DNA from 2 places in the Streptococcus sp. CM6 genome. Region 1 is predicted to be linked to the other one. Evidence: riboswitches for the same ligand, from Rfam matches in the RefSeq annotation. Region 1 holds a riboswitch; the other holds the start of a gene.
What was found. A riboswitch is a leader RNA that binds a small molecule or an ion and turns the genes downstream of it on or off. The one in region 1 is predicted to bind FMN.
Positions count from the first base shown of each region.

Region 2: another riboswitch for FMN. It lies ahead of HMPREF1516_RS00760 (ECF transporter S component); the one in region 1 lies ahead of ribD (bifunctional diaminohydroxyphosphoribosylaminopyrimidine deaminase/5-amino-6-(5-phosphoribosylamino)uracil reductase RibD).

Region 1 is NZ_JATS01000012.1:98,177-109,365, forward strand. Features, by position in the region: gene uvrA (excinuclease ABC subunit UvrA) at 1-2,167, opposite strand, end outside; gene HMPREF1516_RS04105 (magnesium transporter CorA family protein) at 2,304-3,248, shown strand; gene HMPREF1516_RS04110 (DUF1129 domain-containing protein) at 3,260-3,937, shown strand; gene HMPREF1516_RS04115 (TfoX/Sxy family protein) at 3,953-4,300, shown strand; gene HMPREF1516_RS04120 (S66 family peptidase) at 4,462-5,496, shown strand; gene HMPREF1516_RS04125 (SemiSWEET family transporter) at 5,602-5,865, shown strand; gene HMPREF1516_RS04130 (DNA-3-methyladenine glycosylase I) at 5,948-6,511, opposite strand; gene ruvA (Holliday junction branch migration protein RuvA) at 6,521-7,114, opposite strand; FMN riboswitch at 7,271-7,385, shown strand; gene ribD (bifunctional diaminohydroxyphosphoribosylaminopyrimidine deaminase/5-amino-6-(5-phosphoribosylamino)uracil reductase RibD) at 7,518-8,618, shown strand; gene ribE (riboflavin synthase) at 8,603-9,238, shown strand; gene HMPREF1516_RS04150 (bifunctional 3,4-dihydroxy-2-butanone-4-phosphate synthase/GTP cyclohydrolase II) at 9,258-10,463, shown strand; gene ribH (6,7-dimethyl-8-ribityllumazine synthase) at 10,464-10,931, shown strand.
Region 2 is NZ_JATS01000004.1:4,041-20,930, reverse strand. Features, by position in the region: gene HMPREF1516_RS00800 (peptide ABC transporter substrate-binding protein) at 1-1,595, shown strand, start outside; gene HMPREF1516_RS00795 (ABC transporter permease) at 1,662-3,158, shown strand; gene oppC (oligopeptide ABC transporter permease OppC) at 3,158-4,084, shown strand; gene HMPREF1516_RS00785 (ABC transporter ATP-binding protein) at 4,093-5,160, shown strand; gene HMPREF1516_RS00780 (ATP-binding cassette domain-containing protein) at 5,171-6,100, shown strand; gene HMPREF1516_RS00775 (TrkH family potassium uptake protein) at 6,189-7,628, opposite strand; gene trkA (Trk system potassium transporter TrkA) at 7,632-8,981, opposite strand; gene HMPREF1516_RS00765 (tRNA (cytidine(34)-2'-O)-methyltransferase) at 9,384-9,887, shown strand; FMN riboswitch at 9,928-10,145, shown strand; gene HMPREF1516_RS00760 (ECF transporter S component) at 10,299-10,862, shown strand; gene HMPREF1516_RS00755 (phosphatase PAP2 family protein) at 10,852-11,502, shown strand; gene pheS (phenylalanine--tRNA ligase subunit alpha) at 11,882-12,928, shown strand; gene pheT (phenylalanine--tRNA ligase subunit beta) at 13,057-15,462, shown strand; gene HMPREF1516_RS00740 (ABC transporter ATP-binding protein) at 15,712-16,605, shown strand; gene HMPREF1516_RS00735 (ABC transporter permease) at 16,602-16,890, shown strand, end outside.

The sequences.
Region 1 (11,189 bases):
TCTTAGCCTCATTTGTCTGGGCAAAAAGGTCACGTATATCGTCAAAGACCCCCGTATAGGTAGCCGGGTTGGACCTCGGCGTTCGTCCGATCGGGCTCTGGTCAATGTCAATCAAGCGGTCTACATGCTCAATCCCTGTAATCGTCTTAAACTTACCAGGTTTGTCTGAATTGCGGTTAAGCTTCTGGGCAATGGCTTTTTTGAGGATGCTGTTGATTAAGGTTGATTTCCCTGAGCCAGAAACGCCTGTTACCGCAATGAATTTCCCGAGTGGGAAGCGAGCGGTGATATTTTGCAAGTTGTTCTCACGCGCACCTGTCACTTCGATAAAGCGACCATTGCCAACACGGCGTTCTGACGGTACAGGAATCGCGCGTTTTCCTGATAGATACTGTCCTGTGATAGACTTGCTGTTACGAGCCACCTGCTTGGGGGTTCCTGCGGCAACAATCTCCCCACCAAAAACACCGGCACCGGGACCAACGTCAATCAGGTAATCCGCCTCGCGCATAGTATCTTCGTCGTGTTCCACCACGATGAGAGTATTGCCCAAGTCGCGCATCTTTTTCAGACTAGCAATCAGGCGGTCATTATCCCTCTGGTGAAGACCAATCGACGGCTCATCCAGGATATAGAGGACACCTGATAGGTTGGATCCAATCTGGGTTGCCAAGCGAATACGCTGACTCTCCCCACCTGAAAGGGTTCCTGCCGAACGCGACAGAGTCAGATAGTTGAGTCCCACATTATTGAGGAAGGTCAAGCGATCCTTAATTTCCTTGAGAATAGGACGGGCGATAATGGCTTCATTTTCAGACAGAGTCAACTGGCTCACCAAAGCCAAGTGGTCTGCGATAGACAGGTCTGAGATTTCACCGATATGTGGTCCTTGCTCCCCACCCACACGGACAGACAAGGCCTGGTCATTGAGACGGTAGCCATGGCAAGTTCCGCAGGTTAGTTCATTCATGTAGAGACGCATTTGGGTGCGTGTGTAATCACTGTTAGTCTCATGGTAACGACGCTTGATATTATTGACAACCCCCTCAAAAGGAATGTCAATATCGCGCACACCGCCAAATTCATTCTCATAGTGGAAATGGAATTCCTTGCCATCTGAGCCGTAAAGAATCAAGTTCTTATCTTCTTCTGACAAGTCTTCAAAAGGCTTATCCATATCTACTCCAAAGGCTGTCATGGCCTGCTCTAGCATGTTTGGATAGTAGTTAGATGAGATAGGATTCCAAGGTGCCAAGGCTCCCTCACGCAAAGTTTTGCTGGCGTCTGGCACTACCAAATCAGTATCCACTTCTAGCTTGATACCCAAACCGTCACACTCACTGCATGAGCCAAAAGGAGCATTGAAGGAGAAGAGACGAGGCTCTAACTCTGGTACTGTAAAACCACAAACTGGACAGGCATAATGCTCAGAAAAGAGCAACTCAGAATCGTCCATAGTGTCGATAATCACATAACCTTCTGCGATACGAAGGGCAGCCTCAATGGAATCAAAGAGACGGCTACGAATGCCCTCCTTGATGACAATACGGTCTACCACAACATCGATATTGTGTTGCTTGCTCTTAGACAGCTCTGGCACTTCGGTCACATCATAGACTTCCCCATCCACTCGGACACGAACATAGCCATCCTTTTGAATTTTTTCAATGACGCTCTTGTGTTGTCCTTTTTTCTTGCGGATGACAGGGGCCAAAATCTGCAAGCGTTGGCGTTCTGGCAACTCCAAAACCTTATCCACAATTTGCTCCACAGAAGAAGCCTTGATAGCCCCATGTCCGTTGATACAGTAAGGCGTCCCCACACGTGCGTAGAGGAGACGCAGATAATCATTGATTTCAGTTGTGGTTCCCACGGTCGAACGAGGGTTTTTGCTGGTGGTTTTCTGGTCGATGGAAATAGCTGGGCTGAGACCATCAATAGCATCTACATCTGGTTTTTCCATATTTCCCAAAAACTGACGAGCATAGGCTGATAGACTCTCTACATAGCGACGTTGTCCCTCCGCATAGAGGGTATCAAAGGCCAGACTGGATTTCCCAGACCCTGACAAACCAGTCACAACAACTAGCTTGTCTCGCGGAATCTCCACATCGATATTTTTTAAGTTATGGGCACGCGCCCCATGAATCACAATTTTATCTTGCATCTTTGTTCTTTCTAGTCCATTATTGCTTTCCATTATACCAAAAAATGTGAAATTCTATTACCCAAAAAGCTGTTTTTATAGTATAATAGTACGGTGCAAAAAATGAATCACTGAATAGTAGGAAAGGATAGGGGATATGAAACAAGTTTTTCTCTCAACAACAACTGAATTTAAAGAGATCGACACGCTTGAACCGGGTACTTGGATCAACCTCGTCAATCCTACACAAAATGAATCGCTGGAAATCGCTAACGCCTTCGACATTGACATTGCCGACCTTCGAGCACCACTCGATGCGGAAGAAATGTCCCGTATTACCATCGAAGATGAGTACACTTTGATCATCGTGGACGTTCCCATCACAGAGGAAAGAAACAATCGTACCTACTACGTTACGATTCCGCTGGGGATTATCATCACCGAGGAAACCATTATCACCACCTGCTTGGAATCCCTCCCCGTTCTCGATGTCTTTATCAACCGTAGACTGCGCAACTTTTACACCTTCATGCGTTCACGCTTTATCTTCCAGATTCTCTACCGCAACGCCGAACTTTACCTTACGGCCCTTCGTTCGATCGACCGTAAGAGTGAACAAATCGAAAGTCAACTTCACAAGTCTACTCGAAACGAAGAGCTGATCGAGCTCATGGAATTGGAAAAGACCATCGTCTATTTCAAGGCCTCACTTAAGACGAACGAGCGCGTGATTAAGAAATTGACCAGCGCAACTAGCAATATCAAGAAATACCTAGAAGACGAAGACCTACTCGAAGACACTCTGATTGAAACCCAACAGGCCATTGAGATGGCAGATATTTATGGAAACGTCCTTCACTCTATGACAGAGACCTTTGCCTCTATCATTTCCAATAACCAGAACAACATCATGAAGACCCTGGCTCTCGTGACCATCGTTATGTCTATCCCAACCATGATCTTCTCAGCCTACGGGATGAACTTTAAGGATAATGAAATCCCTCTAAACGGTGAGCCTCACGCCTTCTGGTTAATCGTCTTTATCGCCTTTGCTCTGAGTGTTTCGCTCACTCTCTATCTCATCCATAAAAAATGGTTCTAAGAGGAATCCCTATGTCTCAGATTGATTTACAAAAATTAACTAAGAAAAACCAAGAGTTTATCCACATCGCTACCCAACAATTTATCAAAGATGGTAAAACAGACGCTGAAATCAAGGCTATCTTTGAGGAAGTCATTCCTAAAATCCTTGAAGAGCAAGCCAAAGGAACGACTGCACGTTCCCTCTACGGGGCTCCAACCCACTGGGCTCATAGCTTCACTGTCAAAGAGCAATATGAAAAAGAGCATCCAAAAGAAAATGATGATCCAAAACTCATGATTATGGACTCAGCCCTTTTTATCACCAGTCTCTTTGCATTGGTTAGCGCTCTGACTACCTTCTTCTCTACAGATCAGGCTATTGGCTATGGGTTGATTACCCTCTTGTTGGTTGGACTTGTAGGAGGACTTGCCTTCTACTTGATGTACTACTTTGTCTACCAGTACTATGGACCAGACACAGATCGTAGCCAGCGCCCTCCTTTCTGGAAATCAATCCTCGTCATCCTCGCTGCTATGGTTCTCTGGTTGGCTGTCTTCTTCGCAACAAGCTTCCTACCAGCAGCTCTCAATCCAATTCTTGCTCCACTGCCTTTGGCTGTCCTAGGAGCGGCCCTTCTCGCCCTTCGCTTCTATCTCAAGAAACGCTTCAATATCCGAAGTGCAAGCGCGGGCCCATCACGTTATTAAGAAAAGTGAAACGCTATGGCATATAGTCAATCCTTAGCACAGCAGATTCGAAAAATTCTAGCACTCAAACTTCCTCCCCAAATTTTCGAAGAAGAGTTAGAAGAAAAGAAACTGTTTGGTGGCCTGGCCTTTATGATTCGTGGGAAAATGGTCCTTACAGTCAGTTCCAGAAAGGACGAGCTGGTTATGGTCAGAATTGGCAAAGAAATGGAAAAGCAAGTTCTACCCCGAACAGGAGCTCATACTACATTGATGAGAGGTCGACCTTATCATGGCTATATAGACCTAGATATCGAAGGTCAAAAAGAACTTCCTTACTGGATTGATTTAGCCCTCTCCTATAATCAAGAGTTAACCAAGTAACTCATATCTGGTTAGATTAGAAAAACGAAAAGCAACTGCTAAGGCGGTTGCTTTTTCACTTGCTTTCTTGAGATCCAATAGAACTTCTGAGTCTCATTCTTGTAGTTTTCTCTCATCTTTTATGATAAAATAGGCTAAATCTATTTGCAGGAGGATGAGATATGATTTCTACTATTGGTATCGTGAGCTTGTCTAGTGGTGTTATCGGAGAGGATTTTGTCAAACACGAAGTCGATTTGGGTCTCCAACGTCTCAAGGATTTGGGACTCAATCCTGTCTTTTTGCCCCATTCGCTAAAAGGGTTAGACTTTATCAAGGACCATCCGGAGGCACGTGCAGAGGATTTGATGCAGGCCTTTTCGGACGATAGCATCGACACGATCCTATGTGCCATTGGTGGAGACGATACCTATCGTTTGTTGCCCTACCTTTTTGAGAACGACCAGCTTCAAAAGGTTATCCAACAAAAGATTTTTCTTGGCTTCTCGGATACCACTATGAACCACCTTATGTTGCACAAACTAGGGGTCAAGACTTTTTATGGGCAATCCTTTCTAGCAGACATTTGTGAATTGGACAAGGAGATGTTGCCCTATAGCTTTCACTACTTTAAAGAACTGATCGAGACTGGGAGAATCTCAGAAATCCGCCCTAGCGACCTTTGGTATGAGGAACGGATTGACTTTAGTCCCAAGGCCCTGGGAACAGCTCGTATCAGTCATACAAATACTGGTTTTGACTTGCTACAAGGAAATGCTCAGTTTGAGGGAGAAATTCTCGGTGGTTGCCTTGAATCTCTCTATGATATCTTTGACAACTCTCGATACGCAGACAGCACGGAGCTCTGCCAAAAGTACAAACTCTTCCCTGACTTATCCGACTGGGAAGGAAAGATTCTTTTGTTAGAAACAAGCGAAGAAAAACCTGAGCCGGAAAACTTCAAAAAGATGGTGCTGGCTTTGAAAGAAACTGGGGTATTTGAGGTCATCAGTGGACTCTTGGTCGGAAAGCCAATGGATGAAACCTTCTATGACGACTATAAGGAAGCACTATTGGATATCATTGATAACAATATCCCGATTGTCTATAATCTGAATGTCGGTCACGCAACTCCAAGAGCCATTGTGCCCTTTGGCGTTCACGCTTATGTGGATACACAGAAGCAAGTCATTCGCTTTGACTATAACAAAAAATAAACAATTTCTCCATTTTTGTGCTTTGGTATTGATTTTCGTTACAATTTGTGTCTGAATTTATTGCATTTTGCTTATTTCTATGATATCTTTTTAAAGGAGGTGTATATGACTAAACAAAAAATAAATCAAATTGTCGGTTCAATTGGAGCCTTTATCGGGATTGTTGTATTTATCGCCTACATCCCACAAATTTTTGCCAATTTACAAGGCAACAAAGCTCAACCATTCCAGCCTTTATCCGCAGCAGTATCTTGTTTAATTTGGGTTATTTACGGATGGACAAAAGAGCCTAAGAAGGATTGGATACTAATTATTCCAAACTCAGCTGGCGTTGTCTTAGGTGGACTGACATTTCTTACTGCACTATAAAAGTTACTAGCATATAATCAAAAAGCTGAGATAATTTTCTCAGCTTTTTCTATTTTCTCAGATAGTTAGACGCTTGGACTCACTAATTTCCGTTTTTCCACTCGCAATCATTCTCGTGGTCATCAACCAGGCCTGCCGCCTGTAGAAAAGACAAAACTGCGACTGGACCTGTAAACTTGAAGCCTTGTTTTTTGAGATCTTGAGACAACTTTTCAGACAAGGCTGTTTTAGCAGGTGCTAGGTGATAGTCAGGAACATCATTCACGATCGTTTTTCCCTCAACAAAAGACCAGAGATAGGCATCAAAGGAGCCATATGCTTCCTGAACTTGTAAAAATGCTTGGACATTGGAGCGTGTCGCAAAGAGCTTGGCACGATTTCGGATGATGGCTGGATTCTCTAACAAGGCTTCCAACTCCCCATCTGTCATTTCCGCGACCGCTTGAATTTGATAGCCATGAAATGCTTCTCGGAAAGCCTGGCGTTTGTTGAGTACCGTTTCCCAAGACAGACCAGCCTGATAAGTCTCCATACAGAGCAGTTCAAAAAGAGCGCGGTCATCATGAAGGGGTTGCCCCCACTCCTCATCATGATAGGCTACATATAAGGGATTATTCATTTTTACCCAACCACAGCGTTTTGGCATATTATACTCCTATTTGACCAACATCTTAAGGGCCGACTTGATATAGTTCTCTGCTGTATCCGTCGTCCCTTCAAAGAATTTCTTGATTTTCTTAAGCTCGGTCGCCTTGTAGCCCAGTGCCAACATGGCTTCCATGGCTTCTTCCAGTTCTTGGTTTTCAATGCTTGCTTGCACTGCCACCTTAGCAGGAAGGTCATCACTAGCCACAACTACCTTGCCTTCCAAGTCCAGCACCATCTGCTGGGCTGTTTTCTTGCCAATTTTAGGAAACTTGGTCAAGTAGGTGATGTTCTTGCTTTCGATGGCTTGAACCAAGCCAACATTGTCATCAGCAGCGATAATAGCAAGAGCTGACACAGGCCCAATCCCAGATACCGAAATCAGACTGAGAAAGAGCTTTTTCTCATCTTCTGAGCGAAATCCATAAAGTAGATGGGCGTCCTCACGCACAACCTGATGCACATAAATTTGAGATTCTTGATTGACCTGTCCCGAGTAAGCATAGGGATTGGCTACATGCAGGATATAACCGATACCGTTGGTTTCAAGAACAATGTATTTGGCAGTAATTTTGGTAATGATTCCTTTTAAATATTCGTACATAGTTTTCCTTTTCTCTTATTTCGTTTATCTAGTATATCATATTTTCTTTATCCGAGGAGTGAGAATCGACTATCACAAATACAGTATATCAAAAATAATTTATGCTTATCTATTGACATATTGAAAATTAAGTACTATAATCACCTGTAATTGAATAACTATCTTCAGGGCAGGGTGAAATTCCCTACCGGTGGTATAGCCCACGAGCCGAAAGGCATGATTTGGTGAAATTCCAAAGCCGACAGTATAGTCTGGATGAAAGAAGATAAAAGTATATTTGTGCTTTTTGCGTGCTCTGAAATGATTACTTGTCATTTCAGAGCATTTTTGTTAATCGCATAAGTTTTCTTTTGTATGCCTTGAATAGTCCCCTATTCAAGGTATTTTTTTTGGAGGTAGTGAGATGAGCGACTCAAAATATATGAAATTAGCAATAAAATTGGCACAAAAAGGAGCTGGTTACGTCAATCCCAATCCTATGGTTGGCGCAGTTATTGTAAAAGATAATCACATTATCGGACAAGGTTATCATGAGTTTTTTGGTGGCCCACATGCTGAGAGAAATGCTCTAAAAAACTGTAGAGAATCCCCTGTCGGAGCAACGCTTTATGTAACACTTGAACCCTGTTGTCACTTCGGGAAAACACCTCCTTGTATAGACGCTATAATCGATAGTGGTATTACAAGAGTAGTCATTGGAAGCCTAGACTGTAACCCTATTGTATCTGGAAAAGGAGTAAAGATACTTGAGGAAAATAATCTTCAAGTTACTGTTGGAGTTTTAGAAAATGAGTGTCTTAACTTAATAAAAAGTTTTAGAAAGTATATTACCCAGCATGTACCCTATGTTTTTATGAAATATGCAATGACAATGGATGGAAAAATAGCCACTAAAACAAATCAATCCAAATGGATTACTGGAGAAGAGGCAAGAAAGCATGTACATCAGTTACGACACCATGTTAGTGCGATTATGGTGGGAGTCAATACTGTTATTCAAGACGATCCTTTGCTGACATGTAGATTGGAGGAAGGGAAAAATCCTATCCGTATCATATGCGATACACATTTACGAACTCCTCTTACCTCTAAAATCGTAAAAACAGCAAATGATATTAAAACTTACATTGCCACTTCCTCTGAAGACAAAAATAAAATGAAGCTATATCAAAATCATGGCTGTGAAATACTTCCCATAAAGAAAAAAGGCAATCATATAGACTTATCAAGTTTAATGCAACATCTAGGAAATATGCAGATTGATAGCCTACTTCTAGAAGGGGGCAGTCTAATGAATTGGAGTGCTTTGGAACAACAAATTGTTGATGAGCTGAAAATATATATTGCACCAAAAATTTTTGGAGGCAGTGCCAAGTTTCCTGTCGGAGGTGAAGGTATTTCTTTGCCAAATGACGCTATTAGCTTGAAGCCTTATGCTTTTTCTCAAATAGGAGATGACTATCTCATAGAAAGTGAGGTGATTTATCCATGTTCACAGGAATAATTGAAGAAATCGGAAAAGTTGAAAGAATACAGAAAGACTCTCGTAATTGCAAACTATCAATTAAAGCCTCAAAAGTATTAACGGATATCCATTTAGGCGATAGTATAGCAGTAAATGGTATCTGTCTTACAGTTACTCATTTCAATCATCAATCCTTTACAGTTGATGTAATGAATGAAACATGGAGCCGAACAGCTCTTACACTATTAAAACATGGAAGTGAGGTAAATCTAGAAAGAGCCTTATCTGTCAACAGTCGACTTGGAGGTCACGTCGTTACAGGACACATTGATGGTACAGGAAAAATCTCGTCAATAAAAAAAGATGATAATGCTGTATGGTATAAAATCAACACACAAAAAGAAATTTTAGATTTAATAGTTGAAAAAGGATCTATTACAATTGACGGCATTAGTCTGACTGTCGCTAAAGTCTCCAAACTAAACTTTTCAGTATCTGTTATCCCTCATACTTTGGAACAAACTATTCTTAAGAGTAAACAAGTCGGATGTACAGTAAATCTTGAAAATGATATATTAGGTAAATATGTGCAAAAACTAATGGATAACTCTCCGAAGTCAGAGATATCTAAGGAACTATTATACCAAAATGGATTTTAGCAGAAAGGATGATCAGTCAATGGAATATCGAAAAATACAAGAATCATTAGAAGCATTGCAGAAGGGACGACTTGTTCTTGTTATAGACGACAAGGATAGAGAAAACGAAGGAGACTTAATTTGTTCCGCACAAGCAGCTACAACAGAAAATGTTAATTTCATGGCTACTTATGCCAAAGGATTAATTTGTATGCCTATGAGCGAAAGTTTAGCTAATCAATTAATGCTTTCACCTATGGTTGAAAACAATACAGATAATCATAAGACTGCTTTTACAGTTTCAATTGATTATAAGGAAACGACCACAGGTATTTCTGCCGAGGAAAGAGGATTGACCGCACGTATGTGTGTCTCCGAAGATATAAGACCCTCTGATTTTCGCAGGCCAGGACACATGTTTCCTTTAATTGCGAAAAACGGTGGTGTTCTAGAAAGAAATGGACACACAGAAGCAACTGTTGATCTATTAAAATTAGCAGGACTAAAAGAGTGTGGCCTATGTTGTGAAATAATGAATCATGATGGCAAAATGATGAGAACAGATGATTTAATTCAGTTCTCTAAGAAACACAACATTCCATTAATTACCATCAAAGAATTACAAGAATATAGAAAAGTATATGATCAGCTGGTAGAACGAGTTTCAACTGTCAATATGCCTACTAGATACGGTAATTTTAAAGCAATTAGCTATATAGATAAACTAAATGGGGAACATCACCTTGCTCTTATTATGGGAAATATAGAGGATGGAACCAATGTATTATGTCGGGTCCACTCTGAATGTTTAACAGGAGATGTTTTAGGCTCTTTACGGTGCGATTGTGGACAGCAATTTGATAAAGCTATGAAAATGATTGCTGAGAATGGTTCGGGTGTCTTACTTTACTTGCGACAGGAGGGACGAGGAATTGGACTTATCAATAAATTAAAAGCCTATCATTTACAAGATCAAGGAATGGATACGCTTGATGCCAATCTTGCGTTAGGATTTGAAGGTGATTTAAGAGAATATCACATTGGAGCACAAATGATTAAAGACCTGGGACTACAGTCACTGCATTTACTGACAAATAATCCTGACAAGGTTGAACAGTTAGAAAAATATGGAATTACCATTTCCAGTAGAATACCAATCGAAATAGAAGCTAATCCTTACGACAGTTTTTATTTAAAGACAAAGAAAAATCGAATGGGGCACATTTTAAATATGGAGGAAAAATAAATGAAGACTTATGAAGGTAATTTAGTAGCGAACAATATTAAAATAGGCATTGTTGTAGCGAGATTTAATGAATTTATAACTTCAAAATTATTATCTGGAGCACTAGATAATCTCAAAAGAGAGAATGTAAACGAGAAAGATATCGAGGTAGCCTGGGTTCCAGGAGCTTTTGAAATACCACTGATTGCATCAAAAATGGCAAAAAGTAACAAATATGATGCAATTATCTGCTTGGGAGCTGTCATTAGAGGTAGTACAAGTCATTATGATTATGTATGTAGCGAGGTATCTAAGGGAATCGCCCAAATCAGTTTAAATAGCGAAATCCCAGTTATGTTTGGTGTGCTAACGACAGATACAATTGAACAAGCCATAGAGCGAGCTGGTACTAAAGCAGGAAATAAGGGTTCTGAGTGTGCACAAGGAGCTATTGAAATGGTCAACCTAATTCGTACGTTAGACGCTTAGAACAGACTCTACTTTTAAGTGAATAAAGAAACTTGGCAAAATCGCAATTTAATACCCTATAAAAATCATAGAGCAAACTAGGAAGCCAGTCGCAGATTGGTAAAACACAGCTTCGATGTTGCAGACAAAACTGGCAAAATTAGCTCAAAACACTATTTTGAGATTACTGATAAAACTGATGTGGTTTAAAGAGATCTTTGACGAGTATTCGGAAGAAAAAAGTAAATATTTCTATGATAAAACGCATAGAATCAAGGT
Region 2 (16,890 bases), on a different contig from region 1:
CAGATAAGAAATCCGAAGCTCTATATCTAGCAGAAATTTCTGTTAAAGGATTGTCTGATTATTTGTCTGGAAATTCAAAAGACTTTTCTACGGTAGGTGTGAAGGCAGTTGATGATTATACTCTTGAGTATACCTTGAACCAACCAGAACCATATTGGAACTCTAAGATGGCTTATTCAATCTTCTGGCCATTGAACGAAGATTTTGAAAAATCAAAAGGATCAGATTTTGCCAAAGCAACAGATCCTACGTCCTTGCTTTATAATGGTCCGTTCTTGCTAAAAGGTTTGACTACTAAATCTTCTATCGAATTTGCTAAGAATGAGCAGTACTGGGATAAGGATAATGTTCACCTTGATAAAGTTACCCTTGCTTTCTATGATGGGTCAGACCAAGAGTCCATTGAACGTAACTTTACAAGTGGAGCATACAGCTATGCTCGCCTTTTCCCAACAAGTTCAAACTATTCTAAGGTAGCAGAAAGCTATAAGGATAACATCTTCTACACTCCATCAGGACCAGGGATTGCTGGTTTGGGTGTGAATATTGACCGTCAAGGTTACAAATACACTTCTAAGACAACTGATGAAGAGAAGACTTCTACTAAGAAAGCTCTTCTTAACAAGGATTTCCGTCAGGCTTTGAACTTTGCCTTTGACCGTACTTCTTACTCAGCACAAATCAATGGTAAAGAAGGTGCTCCTCTTGCAGTTCGTAACCTCTTTGTGAAACCAGGTTTTGTCTCTGCAGGTGAAAAAACTTTCGGTGACTTGGTAACTGAAAAGATGGCTACTTATGGTGATGAGTGGAAGAATGTAAACTTTGCGGATGGTCAAGATGGACTCTTCAACGCCGATAAAGCCAAAGCCGAATTTACCAAAGCTAAAACTGCATTGGAAGCAGAAGGTGTGAAATTCCCTATCCACTTGGATATTCCAGTAGACCAAACATCTAAAAACTATATCGCACGTATCCAATCTTTCAAACAATCAGTTGAAACAGTACTTGGCGAAGGCAATGTAATCATTGATATCCAACAAGTTTCTAAAGATGAGTTGAACAATATCACTTACTATGCTGCAAGCGCTGCGGCAGAAGATTGGGATCTCTCAGGAGCAGTTGGGTGGAACCCAGACTACGAAGATCCATCAACTTACCTTGATATCTTAAAAACAACGAATGCTGAACAAACAAAAACATATATGGGTTACGAAGGTGCAGATAACGCTGCGACTGCTCAAGTTGGTTTGAAAGAATACGATAAGCTAGTTGATGAAGCTGCTAAAGAAACAAGCGATTTGAATGTTCGTTATGAAAAATACGCGGCTGCTCAAGCTTGGTTGACAGATAGCTCACTCTTCTTGCCAGCTATGTCATCAAGTGGTGCTGCACCATTCATTTCTCGTGTTGTACCATTCTCTGCATCATACAGCCAGTCTGGAGATAAGAGCTCAGATGTATACTTCAAGTATATTCAGTTGCAAGACAAGGTTGTAACGAAAGCTGATTACGAACAAGCTCGTGAGAAATGGCTCAAAGAGAAAAAAGAATCAAACGAAAAAGTTCAAAAAGAATTGACGAATCACGTTAAATAAATAACTCTCAAGAGAACTTTCTCTCCATGAGGAGAAGGTTCTTTTGGGATTTTAAAAGGAAACGATATGAAAAAATATATTTTTATGCGTGTCTTGCGCTCATTGTTGTCTATTTTCTTGGTGACAACCTTGACCTACACGATTATCTATACGATGGTTCCTCGAAAACTGATTTTCAAGCAGGATACCAACTACAACAAGATTGCAACGACTCCAGATAAGCGGGATAATTATGAGAATACCGTTTATGAACGTATGGGCTATATTGAGTATTACGATACCAAGGAGTTGCAAGAAAAAGCTAGCACAATGGACTCATCTGTAACAGTAGATGCCAATGACACCAATAAGGCAATCTACGAAAAATACATCAACCAACTCGGTAATGGTTGGACGTTAGGTGTCTTTTCAGAGAGTGGTCAGTTCTATGCTACGCGTGAAATTCCAATTTTTGAACGTGTTTTCAAATTCTATGCAAACTTACTTGATATTGATCATACAAACAAGATTCAAGACCCTGAAAATCCAAACTTGGAACGTTATCTTCGTTTTGAAAATGACCCTGCTATCGGTTGGTCATTGGTTGGTTCAGGTACCAAACATAAATACCTTTTGTATTTCAACAATCAATTCCCGTTTGTACACCAAAACTTTGTGAACATTAACTTGGGTGACTCTTACCCAACTTATGCGAACACGCCAGTGCTTCAAGTTATCACACAAGGTCAAGGACAAACTAAGACATCAGAAGTTCAATTCCCTACTGGTAAAAAGACTTCGTCTGTAGATATTTACTCTCGTACCTACAAATCTCCAAGTCAAGCAGATGCGCGTGAAATAGCTAACTATGGTAAAGACGATCCATATACAGCTACAGAAAGTAACTACCAATATCCATCTATGATTGCAAGTTCAGCTGTTGCTGGTTTGATTGGTTTGATTATTTCTTATGCTATTGCGATTCCTCTTGGATCTGCTATGGCTCGCCACAAGAATACTTGGATTGATAGCTTCTCAACAGGTGTTCTAACCTTCTTGCTTGCCCTTCCAACGATTGCCTTGGTTTATATCGTGCGTTTGATTGGCTCATCTATTGGTCTTCCAGACTCATTCCCTATCCTAGGTGCTGGAGATTGGCGTTCCTATGTCTTGCCAGCAGTCATTCTAGGTTTGCTGGGAGCACCAAGTACAGCAATCTGGATTCGTCGTTACATGATTGACTTGCAATCTCAGGACTTTGTCCGTTTTGCTCGTGCAAAAGGTTTATCTGAAAAAGAAATCTCAAATAAACACGTCTTTAAAAATGCCATGGTTCCTTTGGTTTCAGGTATTCCAGGTGCCGTAATCGGGGTTATTGGTGGTGCAACATTGACAGAAACAGTCTTCGCCTTCCCAGGTATGGGTAAAATGTTGATTGACTCTGTTAAGGCATCAAATAACTCAATGGTAGTTGGTCTCGTCTTCATCTTTACATGTATTTCTATCTTCTCACTCTTTGTAGGAGATATCTGGATGACTATGCTTGACCCACGTATTAAATTGACAGAGAAAGGAGGCAAATAATGTCAACAATTGATAAAGAAAAATTTCAGTTCGTAAAACGTGATGATTTTGCCTCTGAAACGATTGATGCTCCTGCCTACTCTTACTGGGGCTCTGTATTTAGACAGTTTTTAAAGAAAAAATCAACAGTCATTATGCTAGGAATTTTGGTTGCCATTATCTTGATGAGCTTTATTTACCCAATGTTCTCAGATTTTGACTTCAACGATGTAAGTAAGGTCAATGACTTTAGTGCTCGTTTTATCAAGCCCAATGCTGAACATTGGTTTGGTACAGATAGTAATGGTAAATCCTTGTTTGACGGGGTTTGGTTTGGTGCGCGTAATTCAATTCTTATCTCTGTAATTGCCACTTTTATTAACCTTGTAATTGGGGTTATTGTTGGTGGAATTTGGGGGATTTCCAAATCTGTTGACCGCGTCATGATGGAAGTTTATAACATTATTTCAAACATTCCATCTCTCTTGATTGTTATCGTCTTGACTTACTCAATTGGTGCTGGTTTCTGGAATTTGATCTTCGCTATGAGTGTGACGACTTGGATCGGTATTGCTTATTCAATTCGTATTCAAATCATGCGTTACCGTGACTTGGAATACAACCTTGCTTCTCAAACACTTGGAACACCAACCTTTAAAATCATCGTTAAAAATATCATGCCACAATTGGTATCTGTTATTGTTTCTACGATGACCTTGATGTTGCCAAGCTTTATCTCTTATGAGGCATTCCTTTCTTTCTTTGGATTGGGATTGCCTGTAACAGTGCCAAGTTTGGGACGTTTGATCTCAGATTACTCACAAAACGTTACGACCAACGCGTACTTGTTCTGGATTCCATTGACAACCTTGATTTTGGTATCCCTATCTCTATTCGTTGTTGGTCAGAACTTAGCGGATGCTAGTGATCCACGTACACATAGATAGGAGTAGACATGACAAAAGAAAGTAATGTAATTTTGACTGCTCGCGATATCGTCGTGGAATTTGACGTTCGTGACAAAGTTCTAACAGCTATCAGAGGCGTTTCTCTAGAACTGATTGAAGGAGAAGTTCTTGCCTTGGTAGGTGAGTCTGGTTCTGGTAAATCTGTATTAACAAAAACCTTTACAGGGATGTTAGAAGATAATGGACGCATTGCCCAAGGAAGCATCGACTATCGTGGACAAGACTTGACAGCCTTGACTTCGAACAAAGAATGGGAGAAAATCCGTGGTGCTAAAATTGCGACCATCTTCCAAGACCCAATGACAAGTTTGGACCCAATCAATACAATCGGTAGCCAAATCACAGAAGTTATCGTTAAACACCAAGGGAAAACAGCTAAGGAAGCCAAAGAAATGGCAATCGACTATATGAACAAGGTCGGAATTCCAGACGCTGAAAAACGTTTTGACGAGTATCCTTTCCAATATTCTGGAGGGATGCGCCAACGTATCGTTATTGCCATTGCCCTTGCGTGTCGTCCAGATATCTTGATCTGTGATGAGCCAACAACGGCCCTTGACGTAACCATTCAAGCGCAAATCATTGATTTGCTTAAAACTTTGCAAAATGAGTACCACTTCACCATTATCTTTATCACCCATGACCTTGGTGTGGTAGCAAGTATTGCGGACAAGGTAGCGGTTATGTATGCTGGTGAAATTGTAGAATATGGTACTGTTGAGGAAGTCTTCTACGACCCACGTCATCCATATACTTGGAGTCTCTTGTCTAGCTTGCCACAGCTCGCTGATGATAAAGGGGAATTGTACTCTATCCCAGGAACACCGCCGTCTCTTTATACGGAGTTGAAAGGTGATGCCTTTGCCCTTCGTTCAGATTATGCGATGCAAATTGACTTTGAACAGAAAGCACCTCAGTTTTCAGTCACTGATACTCACTGGGCTAAGACTTGGTTGCTTCATGAGAATGCTCCTAAGGTTGAAAAACCAGAAATCATCGCAGATTTACATGATAAAATTCGTGATAAAATGGGCTTTGCTCATCTAGAAGACTAGGAGGAAGGAAATGTCTGAAAAATTAGTAGAAATTAAAGATTTAGAAATTTCCTTCGGTGAAGGAAGTAAGAAGTTTGTTGCCGTTAAAAACGCTAACTTCTTTATCAACAAGGGAGAAACTTTCTCTCTCGTTGGTGAATCTGGTAGTGGGAAAACGACGATTGGTCGTGCCATTATTGGTTTGAATAATACTAGTAAAGGTGAAATCATCTTTGACGGTCATAAGATCAATGGGAAAAAATCTCATAAGGAATCTTCAGAGTTGATCCGCCGTATCCAGATGATTTTCCAAGACCCTGCAGCCAGCTTAAATGAACGTGCGACAGTTGACTATATCATCTCTGAAGGTCTTTACAACTACCACTTGTTCAAAGATGAAGAAGAGCGAAAAGAAAAAGTTCAAAAGATGATTCATGAAGTTGGTCTTTTGAAAGAGCACTTGACCCGTTACCCACACGAGTTTTCTGGTGGTCAACGTCAACGTATTGGGATTGCCCGTGCTCTTGTGATGGAACCTGATTTCGTTATTGCGGATGAGCCAATTTCAGCCTTGGACGTGTCTGTTCGTGCGCAAGTCTTGAACTTGCTCAAGAAGTTTCAAAAAGAATTGGGCTTGACCTATCTCTTTATCGCGCATGACTTGTCAGTTGTTCGCTTTATCTCAGATCGTATCGCAGTTATCTATAAGGGTGTTATCGTTGAAGTAGCGGAGACAGAGGAGTTGTTTAACAATCCGGTTCATCCGTACACTCAAGCGCTTCTATCTGCTGTACCGATTCCAGATCCAATCTTGGAACGTAAGAAGGTCTTGAAAGTCTATGACCCTAGCCAACATGACTATGAGACAGACAAACCATCTATGGTGGAAATTCGTCCAGGTCACTATGTTTGGGCTAATCAAGCGGAAGTTGCTCGCTACAAAGAAGCACTTAAAAAATAAACAGATTAGGAGAGGACCGAAAGGTCTTCTCATTTTTAATAGAAAAACTCCCCCTTTACTAGCTAGTAAAGGGGGAGTTGTATTATAATTAGCGTTTGGACCAGGTACGTTTCATAAAGAGAAGCAAAATGGGATAAATCTCTAAGCGACCTGCAATCATTGCAAATGAGAGAAGTATTTTAGAGATGGGACTAAAGATAGCAAAACTAGAAGTTGTACCTAGAATAGGTCCGATGTTATTGAAACAACTGAAGACAGCACTGGTAACAACTAGAAAATCATTGTTATCTAGACTGACAATGAAGATAAGTGACAGTAAAATCATCACATAAATGACAAAATATTTTAGGACCTTGTGCTGGGTATCCTTATCAATCACAGTTTTATTGACATGTAGAGTCAATACGCGATGAGGAGATAAGATGGACAAGATCTGATTTTTTGCAATTTTTGAAAGGATGAGCCCTCTGATAACTTTGAGTCCACCTGCGGTTGATCCAGCAGATCCACCGATTCCCATGAGGAAGAGGAGGATAAATTGGGAGAAGAGGGGCCAGTTGGTGATATCTCCATAACCAAAACCAGTTGTTGTGATGATATTGGAAACCTGAAAGAGGGCCATTTCAAAGCTCTTAGAGACACCTTGGTAGAGATGGAGCGTATTGAGCGTAATCAAGCCGGTAGAAACTAGGACAATGATTACATACGTGCGAAGTTCTTCATCTCCAAAGAAAGCCTTAACCCGACGGAGCATAAGGTAATAGTAGAGATTGAAGTTAACCCCAAAAACCAGAACCCCGATACTGACGAGATAGGTGATGAGTGAGCTGCCGTAGTGGGCAATTCCGTCGTTATAGACGGTGAAGCCTCCGGTTCCTGCCGTTCCCATAGCGATGACAAAGCTATCAAATAGGGGCATACCAGCTAGATAGTAGATGACTACAAAAAGTGAGAAGAGCCCTAAATAAAGCAGATAGAGAATCTGGGCGGTATTTTTCAGTTTGGATACAACCTTACCGAAGACAGGCCCAGGGACCTCAGCCTTCATCACCTCTAAGTGACTATTCTTGGCATTGTCCATAATGGCAAGCGCGAAGACGAGTACCCCCATCCCTCCAATCAAGTGAGTAAAACTTCGCCAGAAGAGGAGGGAACGGCTGAGAACTGAGACATCTGTCAGAATGGTCGCTCCTGTAGTTGTAAAACCAGAACTGATTTCAAAGAAGGCATCGATGACGCTTGGGATTTGTCCTGAAAAGACAAAGGGAAGTGCTCCAAAGAAAGACCATAGAATCCAACAGAGGGCGACGATTAAGACTCCCTCCTTAGTATAAATTCGCTGATTTTTGGGTTTCCGTAAAATTCCCAAGCTACCAAGAAGTATTAAAATTCCAATTGTTGTAAAGAGAGCTGTAAATACTTGGCTAGATTCTTGATAATAGGTTGCTACGCTAACGGGTACTAGGAGGAGAACCGCCTCAATCAAGAGAAGTTTTGAGAGGAGGTAACGAATCATACTTTTATTCATCTTTTACCTCTCAATCAGATCATAAATCTTGGTGATATTTGGTAGTAAAGTCGTCACGAGTAACTGATCTCCTACCTCAAGTCTATCCTCTCCAGTAGGGAAGATTGTTTTTCCTTTTCGGATAATGGCTGCGATGAGAACCCCTTTTTTCAATTTCAACTGTGAAAGAGGTTTGGCAGTCATTTTATTAGCTTCCTTGATTTGGAATTGAAGAGTTTCAATTTGACCGTTTGCTAGATGGTGCATGGCTTGAAGGTCTGAGTATTGGGCGTTTACTCGACCACGGATAAAGTGCATAATGGTATCCACTGCAATGCTTTTGGGTGTGATGATACTTGAAAAATCAGGTGCATGGATAATCTCTAAAAGGCTAGTTCGATTCACCTTGGTGATATTCTTATGGACACCAACACGGTCTAAGAACATAGAGGTAATGATGTTTTCCTCATCAACCCCAGTCAAAGTTGCAACTGCATCATAGTTGGGAGCACTTTCCTCAAGCAAGATATCTTTGGCAGTTCCATCTCCCTGTACGATATAGAGATTTGGAAATTTTTCACTGAAGAGACGAGCTCTCTCAGGATTAATCTCGATAACTTTAGTGTCAATACGGCTATCTTTTAAAATGCCAAGTAGGTAATAAGCAATTTTTCCAGCACCAACGATGAGCAAGCTTTTCACTGCACGTGATTTGAAATAGTTATGGAAGAGCATCATATCCACACGATTCCCAGTAACAAAAATCCTATCTCTGTCCTGAATGGTGATATCACCGCTCGGAATCATAAGTTGATGGTCTCGTTCCATAGCGCAGACAATGATATTGCCAAATTTTTTACGAAAATCTGAGATTGGCATTTGACAGAGACCACTGGAATCTTTGACAACAAACTCCATCAGGTTGACCCGTCCCCCTGAGAACCGCTCAACTGAGAGTGCATTCGGGAAATCAATGATATTTGAGATAGCACGGGCGGCTAGGAGTTCTGGGTTAACGATAAGTGAGAATCCAAGAATATTTTTCTCTTTGAAATAGGCATTGGAGTATTCAGGATTTCGCACTCGAACGATGGTTTCTTTAGCGCCCATTTTTTTAGCAAGTACTGCTGAAATCATATTCACTTCATCGTGTTCCGTTAGAGCAATAAAGATATCACACTCTTGAACGCCGGCTTGCTCTAAGATAGCAAAGTCTGCTCCATTTCCAAGGAGTCCCATGATATCAAAGCGACTGACAATATGATCGAGAACAGCCTCATCTTGTTCGATGAGGACAACGTCGTGTTTTTCTGCAACCAGTGAACGACAGAGGGCGAAACCGACTTTCCCTCCACCAACAAGGACAATTTTCATATAAAAACCCTACTTTTTCATGATGTAACTATCATACCCTTTTTTCGCAAAAAATGCACTTACCAAGCCATTTTAGAGGATAAGAAAAGACTTTTTGTAAGTTTTCAAAGATAAAATTGCTCACCTTTCATAGAAATGTCTATTATATGAAGTGATTTCGCTCATTTAATATCCTTTCTCAGAAAAAGAATGACTAAGTATGGAAATATTATCAAAAAAAGTAAAAAAATCAAGTCGTTTCTATTGACAATGATTCTGAAAGTGTTATACTAAGAAAGTAGCTTCGCTGATTTACTTCAAACCTGTTGTGAGGTAAGTTAACGATGCCTTAACCACGCTGTTTGCTGAGCTTGACTCCGGGCAGTGTGGCTATTTTTTTGCAATGGTGAAAGGAAGCAAGTCATGACAAATCACATTGTATTATTTGAACCTCAGATTCCACAAAATACAGGTAACATTGCGCGTACTTGCGCTGCGACCAATTCTCCCCTTCACATCATCAAACCGATGGGATTTCCTATTGATGATCGCAAGATGAAGCGAGCTGGATTAGATTATTGGGATAAGTTAGATATTTATTTTTATGACAGCTTGGAAGATTTCATGTCTCAGATGAAGGGAAAACTCTATCTGATTTCGAAATTTGCTGAGAAGGTGTATTCTGAGGTAGATTTATCGACTGACGAGGACCATTATTTTCTCTTTGGACGTGAAGACAAGGGCTTGCCTGAGGACTTTATGCGAGAACATCCTGAGAAAGCACTCCGTATTCCTATGAACGATGAACACGTCCGCAGTCTCAATGTTTCGAATACCGTCTGCATGATTGTATATGAGGCTCTTCGCCAGCAGAATTTTGCAGGTCTTGATCTTGTTCACACCTATGAAGCAGATAAATTGAAATAATCAAAATGCTTGCACTTGCAAGCGTTTTTTGTTATGATTAAAGGGTCTTCAGGGCTGGGTGAGATTCCCGACCGGCGGTGACCTTAACTAGCTATTTTGGCTTACTCTTCGTTGTCTTGTCTCGATATACTCAAGTATTATCTTCGACTGCGACGCCTAGATTAATCCAAAATATCTTAGTTAAAGAAGTCCGCGAGCGCAAGCTGATGTGGTGCGATTCCACAACCGACAGTATAGTCTGGATGGGAGAAGACGAAAGAATAGCTTTGTCTGTTCTGATGAGTTTATAGATGAATTGCAACCGCTTGCTCAAAAGAGTGAGAGGGAGCTTTTGGGATATAAAAAGTGAGAATAGATAGAGGGATCCTTTCCAACTTCTTCTGATTTTATAGAAAATTGGAGGAACCTGTTATGACAAACACACGTCGACTTTCGACCATTGCGATTTTATCAGCCATTTCATTTGTGCTGATGTACTTTGACTTTCCGCTCTTGCCAGCGGCGGCCTTCCTCAAGATCGAGTTTAGTATCTTGCCAGTCCTTGTGGGCTTGGTGGTGATGGATTTGCCAGCTGCACTAGGAATCCTCTTGCTTCGCTCACTCTTGAAGTTGCTTCTGAATAGCCAGGGCGTGAATACCTACATTGGTTTGCCAATGAATATCGTAGCCTTGGGAGTTTTTGTTATCGCCTTTGGTTTGATTTGGAAAAAGGAACGTAGCACTCTTCGTTTCCTACTAGCATCTCTAGCGGGAACTATTGGATTGACTGCTGCTATGTTGGTTCTCAACTATGTTTATGCGGTTCCTTTGTACGCGCAGTTTGCCAACTTTGATATTGGAAAAATTTTGGGACTTTCCAACTACCTAATGACCATGGTTTTACCTTTTAACTTGATTGAGGGTGTAATCTTTGCCGTTTCATTCTGGTTGCTGTATGTCCTCTTAAAACCAACCTTAAAATATTATGAGAGATAAACAAACATTTTTAATGAAGGGCAGTTTTGCCCTTTTACTTTTCGTCCTTCTTGGCTATATGGTTAAATTCTATCCTGAAACGTTGGTCGGTTTTGATCAACCGATTCAGACTGCCCTTCGTGGAGACTTGCCAAATTATTTGACAGTTCTGTTCCGTGCCCTTACGCATTTGATTGATATCCCGGTGATTATCACCTGGGTTGCCATCGCAGCCTTTATCTTTTATCGTAAGCAGTGGAAGATAGAAAGCTTCTTCATGGCGGGAAATCTAGCAATAGCTGGTCTTTTAATCGTGTCCTTTAAAAATATCTACCAGCGCCCACGACCAGCTATCTTACATCTAGTCGAGGAGAAGGGATTTTCCTTCCCAAGTGGGCATTCTCTGGCAGTGACGCTGATGGTAGGGACTTTGATTGTTATCCTTAGTCAGCGAATTAAAAATCCAGTCTGGAGAAAAATCGTGCAAATCGTCCTTGGCCTCTACCTAGTCAGTGTGCTGCTATCTCGGGTCTATCTGGGAGTTCACTACCCATCAGATGTTCTTGCCAGTCTCTGTGTGGGCTTGGGAGTCTTGTTTATCGAATTTCCTTTCTATGACAAGCTTCGCTTCCAATGGCGATTTAAAGGCAAGCAGAAGTGAGTATCGAATTCCCTTGAGGAGAAAGAAATGAAAAGGAAAGCAGATGAAACAGGCCCTACAAATAGATAGTGCATTGCGTCTTGTTCCTTTTTATATTGAAATTAGTCTGGTCTAACTTGTTTTTTAACTAAAAATTTGATAAACTATGTAGTAATCGAATAGAAATCCGCAAGACTAGTAACTCAAGGGAAGTATATCAGGGAGGAGAGCCAGGACTGCAAGCTCTCTATATGAAAGCTGAGTGAATTCACTTGCGCATGGATTTAGAAATGAAGGTCTGACTTGTCAGATGAAACGGATGGTACCGCGTGTCAACGCTCCGAGTGGAGTTTTTGGCATGTGGTTTTCTTTTTATCTACGAGCGACTGATGGAGGAATTATGTCAACTATTGAAGAACAATTAAAAGCGCTTCGCGAAGAAACGCTGGCTAGCTTGAAGCAGATTACTGCTGAAAATGAAAAAGAGATGCAAGAATTACGTGTCTCTGTCCTTGGTAAAAAAGGGTCGCTTACTGAAATCCTTAAAGGGATGAAGGATGTATCGGCTGAAATGCGCCCTGTCATCGGGAAACACGTTAATGAAGCTCGTGATGTCTTGACAGCAGCCTTTGAGGAAACAGCGAAACTCTTGGAAGAAAAGAAAGTCGCAGCTCAACTTGCTAGTGAGAGCATCGATGTAACACTTCCAGGTCGTCCTGTTGCGGTTGGTCACCGTCATGTTCTTACACAAACCAGTGAAGAAATCGAAGATATTTTTATCGGGATGGGTTACCAAGTCGTGGATGGTTTTGAAGTGGAGCAAGACTACTATAACTTCGAGCGTATGAACCTTCCAAAAGATCACCCAGCTCGCGATATGCAGGATACTTTCTACATCACAGAAGAAATCTTACTCCGTACTCACACGTCTCCAGTTCAGGCGCGTGCTATGGACGCCCATGATTTTTCAAAAGGTCCTTTGAAAATGATCTCACCTGGGCGTGTATTCCGTCGTGATACGGACGATGCGACCCACAGTCACCAGTTCCACCAAATCGAAGGCTTGGTTGTTGGGAAGAACATTTCTATGGCAGATCTTCAAGGAACCCTTCAATTGATCGTTCAAAAAATGTTTGGTGAAGAGCGTCAGATTCGTCTGCGTCCATCCTATTTCCCATTCACAGAGCCATCTGTCGAGGTGGATGTTTCTTGCTTTAAGTGTGGTGGAGAAGGCTGTAACGTATGTAAGAAAACAGGTTGGATCGAGATTATGGGTGCTGGTATGGTTCACCCACGTGTCCTTGAGATGAGTGGTATTGATGCAACTGTTTACTCTGGTTTTGCCTTTGGTCTTGGTCAAGAGCGTGTAGCTATGCTCCGCTACGGAATCAACGATATTCGTGGATTCTACCAAGGGGATGTCCGCTTCTCAGAACAGTTTAAATAAGATTGAAACCTGAAACACAGTCCTATACAGTCCTAGTCATTTTCTCTCGATGAGAAGGTGAGGACTGACTCGAAGAAAAAGAAAGGAATTGAAAAGGTCTTACTTGGTGAGATCTTACAATCAGAATTATGCTTGTATCTTATAAATGGTTAAAAGAATTGGTGGACATTGATGTGCCATCACAAGAGTTGGCTGAAAAAATGTCAACTACAGGGATCGAGGTCGAAGGTGTCGAATCACCGGCTGCCGGTCTCTCAAAAATTGTCGTCGGTGAGGTCTTGTCTTGCGAAGATGTGCCAGAAACTCATCTTCATGTTTGTCAGGTTAACGTTGGCGAAGAAGAAGCCCGTCAGATCGTTTGTGGTGCCCCAAATGTGCGTGCTGGTATCAAGGTCATGGTGGCTCTTCCAGGAGCTCGTATCGCTGACAACTACAAAATCAAAAAAGGGAAAATCCGTGGCTTAGAGTCTCTCGGAATGATTTGCTCACTTGGTGAATTAGGTATTTCGGACTCAGTTGTGCCAAAGGAATTCGCAGATGGTATCCAAATCTTGCCTCAAGATGCTATTCCTGGGGACGAAGTCTTTTCTTACCTAGACTTGGATGATGAAATTATCGAACTTTCCATCACGCCAAACCGTGCAGATGCTCTATCTATGCGTGGAGTAGCGCACGAAGTGGCAGCTATCTATGACAAGGCAGTTAGCTTTAAGGAATTCAGTTTAACAGAAACAAATGAAAGTGCAGCAGATGCTCTTTCTGTAGGGATTGAAACAGACAAGGCGCCATACTATGCTGCCCGTATCTTGGACAATGTGACCATCGCACCAAGTCCACAGTGGTTGCAAAATCTCCTCATGAACGAAGGTATCCGTCCCATCAATAATGTGGTCGACGTAACCAACTATATCCTACTCTACTTTGGTCAGCCTATGCATGCCTTTGACTTGGATACCTTTGAAGGCAATGACATCCATGTGCGTGAAGCGCGTGCTGGTGAAAAATTGGTGACCTTGGACGGTGAAGAACGTGACTTGGAAACAAATGACTTAGTCATCACTGTGGCTGACAAACCAGTAGCCCTTGCAGGTGTCATGGGTGGAGAGGCTACAGAAATCTCCGAAAATTCTAGTCGCGTTGTGTTAGAAGCAGCTGTTTTCAATGGCACATCCATTCGTAAGACTAGTGGACGCCTTAACCTTCGTTCGGAATCATCTTCTCGTTTTGAAAAAGGGATTAATGTGGCAACAGTCGATGAGGCCTTGGATGCTGCAGCTAGCATGATTGCAGAACTTGCAGGTGCGACAGTGCGTAAGGGCATCGTTTCAGCGGGTGAGCTTGACACTTCAGATGTAGAAGTATCTTCAACTCTTGCCGATGTCAACCGTGTTCTTGGTACGGAACTTTCATATGCTGATGTGGAAGATGTCTTCCGTCGTCTTGGCTTTGGTCTTTCTGGCAATGCAGAAAGCTTTACAGTCAGCGTACCCCGTCGTCGTTGGGATATCACTATCGAAGCAGACCTCTTTGAAGAAATCGCTCGTATCTATGGTTATGATCGCTTGCCAACTAGTCTTCCAAAAGACGATGGTACAGCTGGTGAATTGACTGCGACACAAAAATTGCGTCGCCAAGTTCGTACGATCGCTGAAGGAGCAGGTTTGACAGAAATCATTACCTACGCTCTAACAACGCCTGAAAAAGCAGTTGAGTTCACGGCTCAACCAAGTAACCTTACAGAACTCATGTGGCCAATGACAGTGGACCGTTCAGTCCTCCGTCAAAATATGATCTCAGGTATCCTTGATACGGTGGCCTACAACGTAGCACGTAAGAATAAAAACTTGGCTCTTTATGAGATTGGAAAAGTCTTCGAGCAAACGGGTAATCCAAAAGAAGATCTACCAAACGAGATCAACAGCTTTGCCTTTGCCTTGACAGGCTTGGTTGCAGAAAAAGACTTCCAAACGGCAGCAGTTCCAGTTGATTTCTTCTATGCTAAGGGAATCCTTGAAGCATTATTTACTCGCCTGGGACTTGAAGTGACTTATACAGCAACAGCTGAGATTGCAAGTCTACACCCAGGACGTACAGCCGTGATTTCACTCGGTGACCAAGTTCTTGGTTTCATTGGCCAAGTGCATCCGGTCACTGCTAAGACTTATGATATTCCAGAAACGTATGTAGCGGAGCTCAACCTTTCAGCCATCGAAGCTGCGCTTCAACCTGCGGCTCCATTTGTGGAAATCACCAAATTCCCAGCGGTTAGTCGTGATATTGCTCTACTTCTCAAGGCAGAAGTCACTCACCAAGAAGTTGTAGATGCTATCCGAGCTGCAGGCGTGAAACGTTTGACAGATATCAAACTCTTTGACGTCTTCTTAGGCGAAAAATTGGGACTTGGTATGAAGTCAATGGCCTATAGCTTGACCTTCCAAAATCCAGAAGACAGCTTGACGGACGAGGAAGTCGCACGCTACATGGAAAAAATCCAAGCATCACTCGAAGAAAAAGTCAATGCAGAAGTACGTTAACTCATCAATCCATCCTTCGGGGTGGTTTTTTAGTTTCAAAAGGACAGTTCAAAAGAGAAAAGCAACAGTTGAGGAGAAAGACACCCTATCCAATTTTTAATGAGCTATACTAAACCTATTACTGGAGCGCTTAAAAACCTTGGATTTGGTAGATTTTTACTATAAATAATATCGATAAAATGGACATAAAACGTTGTAAATGCTATCAAAAAGGAGTATAATAAGTGCAACATATTTCGGAGGTGGAAAATGCTAGAAGTAAGAAATCTAGAGAAAAGTTTCGGTTCCAAGCAAGTCTTGTTTGGTGTCGATTTTCAAGCAAGTCCAGGACGGATTCTGGGGCTGGTCGGGAAAAATGGTGCTGGGAAAACAACGATTTTCCACAGTATGTTGAAATTTTTGGAGTATCAAGGAGAAATCAGTCTGGATGGGCAGGAGATTCGTCAGGAAACCTACGCTCGGATTGGCTATCTGCCTGAGGAACGTAGCCTCATGCCCAAATTGACAGTCCTTGAGCAAGTTCGCTACTTGGCTACTCTAAAAGGCATGGATGCTAAGGAGGTCAAGGAAAAACTCCCTCAATGGATGGAAAAATTGGAAGTGAAGGGCAAATTGACCGACAAAATCAAGAGCCTCTCCAAAGGGAATCAGCAGAAAATTCAGCTGATTATCACCCTAATCCATGAACCAGATTTGATTATCTTGGATGAACCTTTTAGTGGTTTGGACCCAGTCAACACCGAGTTGCTCAAACAGGTCATCTTGAAAGAGAAAGAGCGCGGTGCGACCATTATCTTTTCTGACCATGTCATGACCAATGTTGAGGAGCTTTGCGATGATATCCTGATGATTCGTGATGGGCGTGTGGTCTTGCATGGACCAGTTCAGGATGTTCGCAATCAATACGGGAAAACGCGTCTCTTTGTTTCAAGTGAACGAAGCAAGGAAGAATTGGAAAAACTTCCTCATGTCAAACAGGTGAGTTTAACCAAGCAAGGTAGTTGGAAATTAATCCTAGATGATGAGAGCGCTGGAAGGGAACTCTTCCCAATCCTGACTCAAGGTCAGTACATCGCGACCTTTGACCAACAAGCTCCAACAATCGATGAAATCTTTAAACTAGAATCAGGGGTGGAAGTATGAGAAATATGTGGATTGTAATGAAGGAAACCTATCTTCGACATGTCAAGTCGTGGAGTTTCTTCTTTATGGTGATTTCGCCGTTCCTCTTTTTAGCCTTATCTGCAGGAATTGGCTACCTCCAAGGGTCTTCTATGGCCAAGAATAGCAAGATAGCAGTAGTAACAACAGTGCCATCTGTGGAAGAAGGGCTCAAGGGTACCAATGGTATCAACTTTGATTACAAGGATGAAGCCAGTGCCCAGGCTGCTATCAAGGATGAGAAAATCAAGGGTTACCTAACCATTG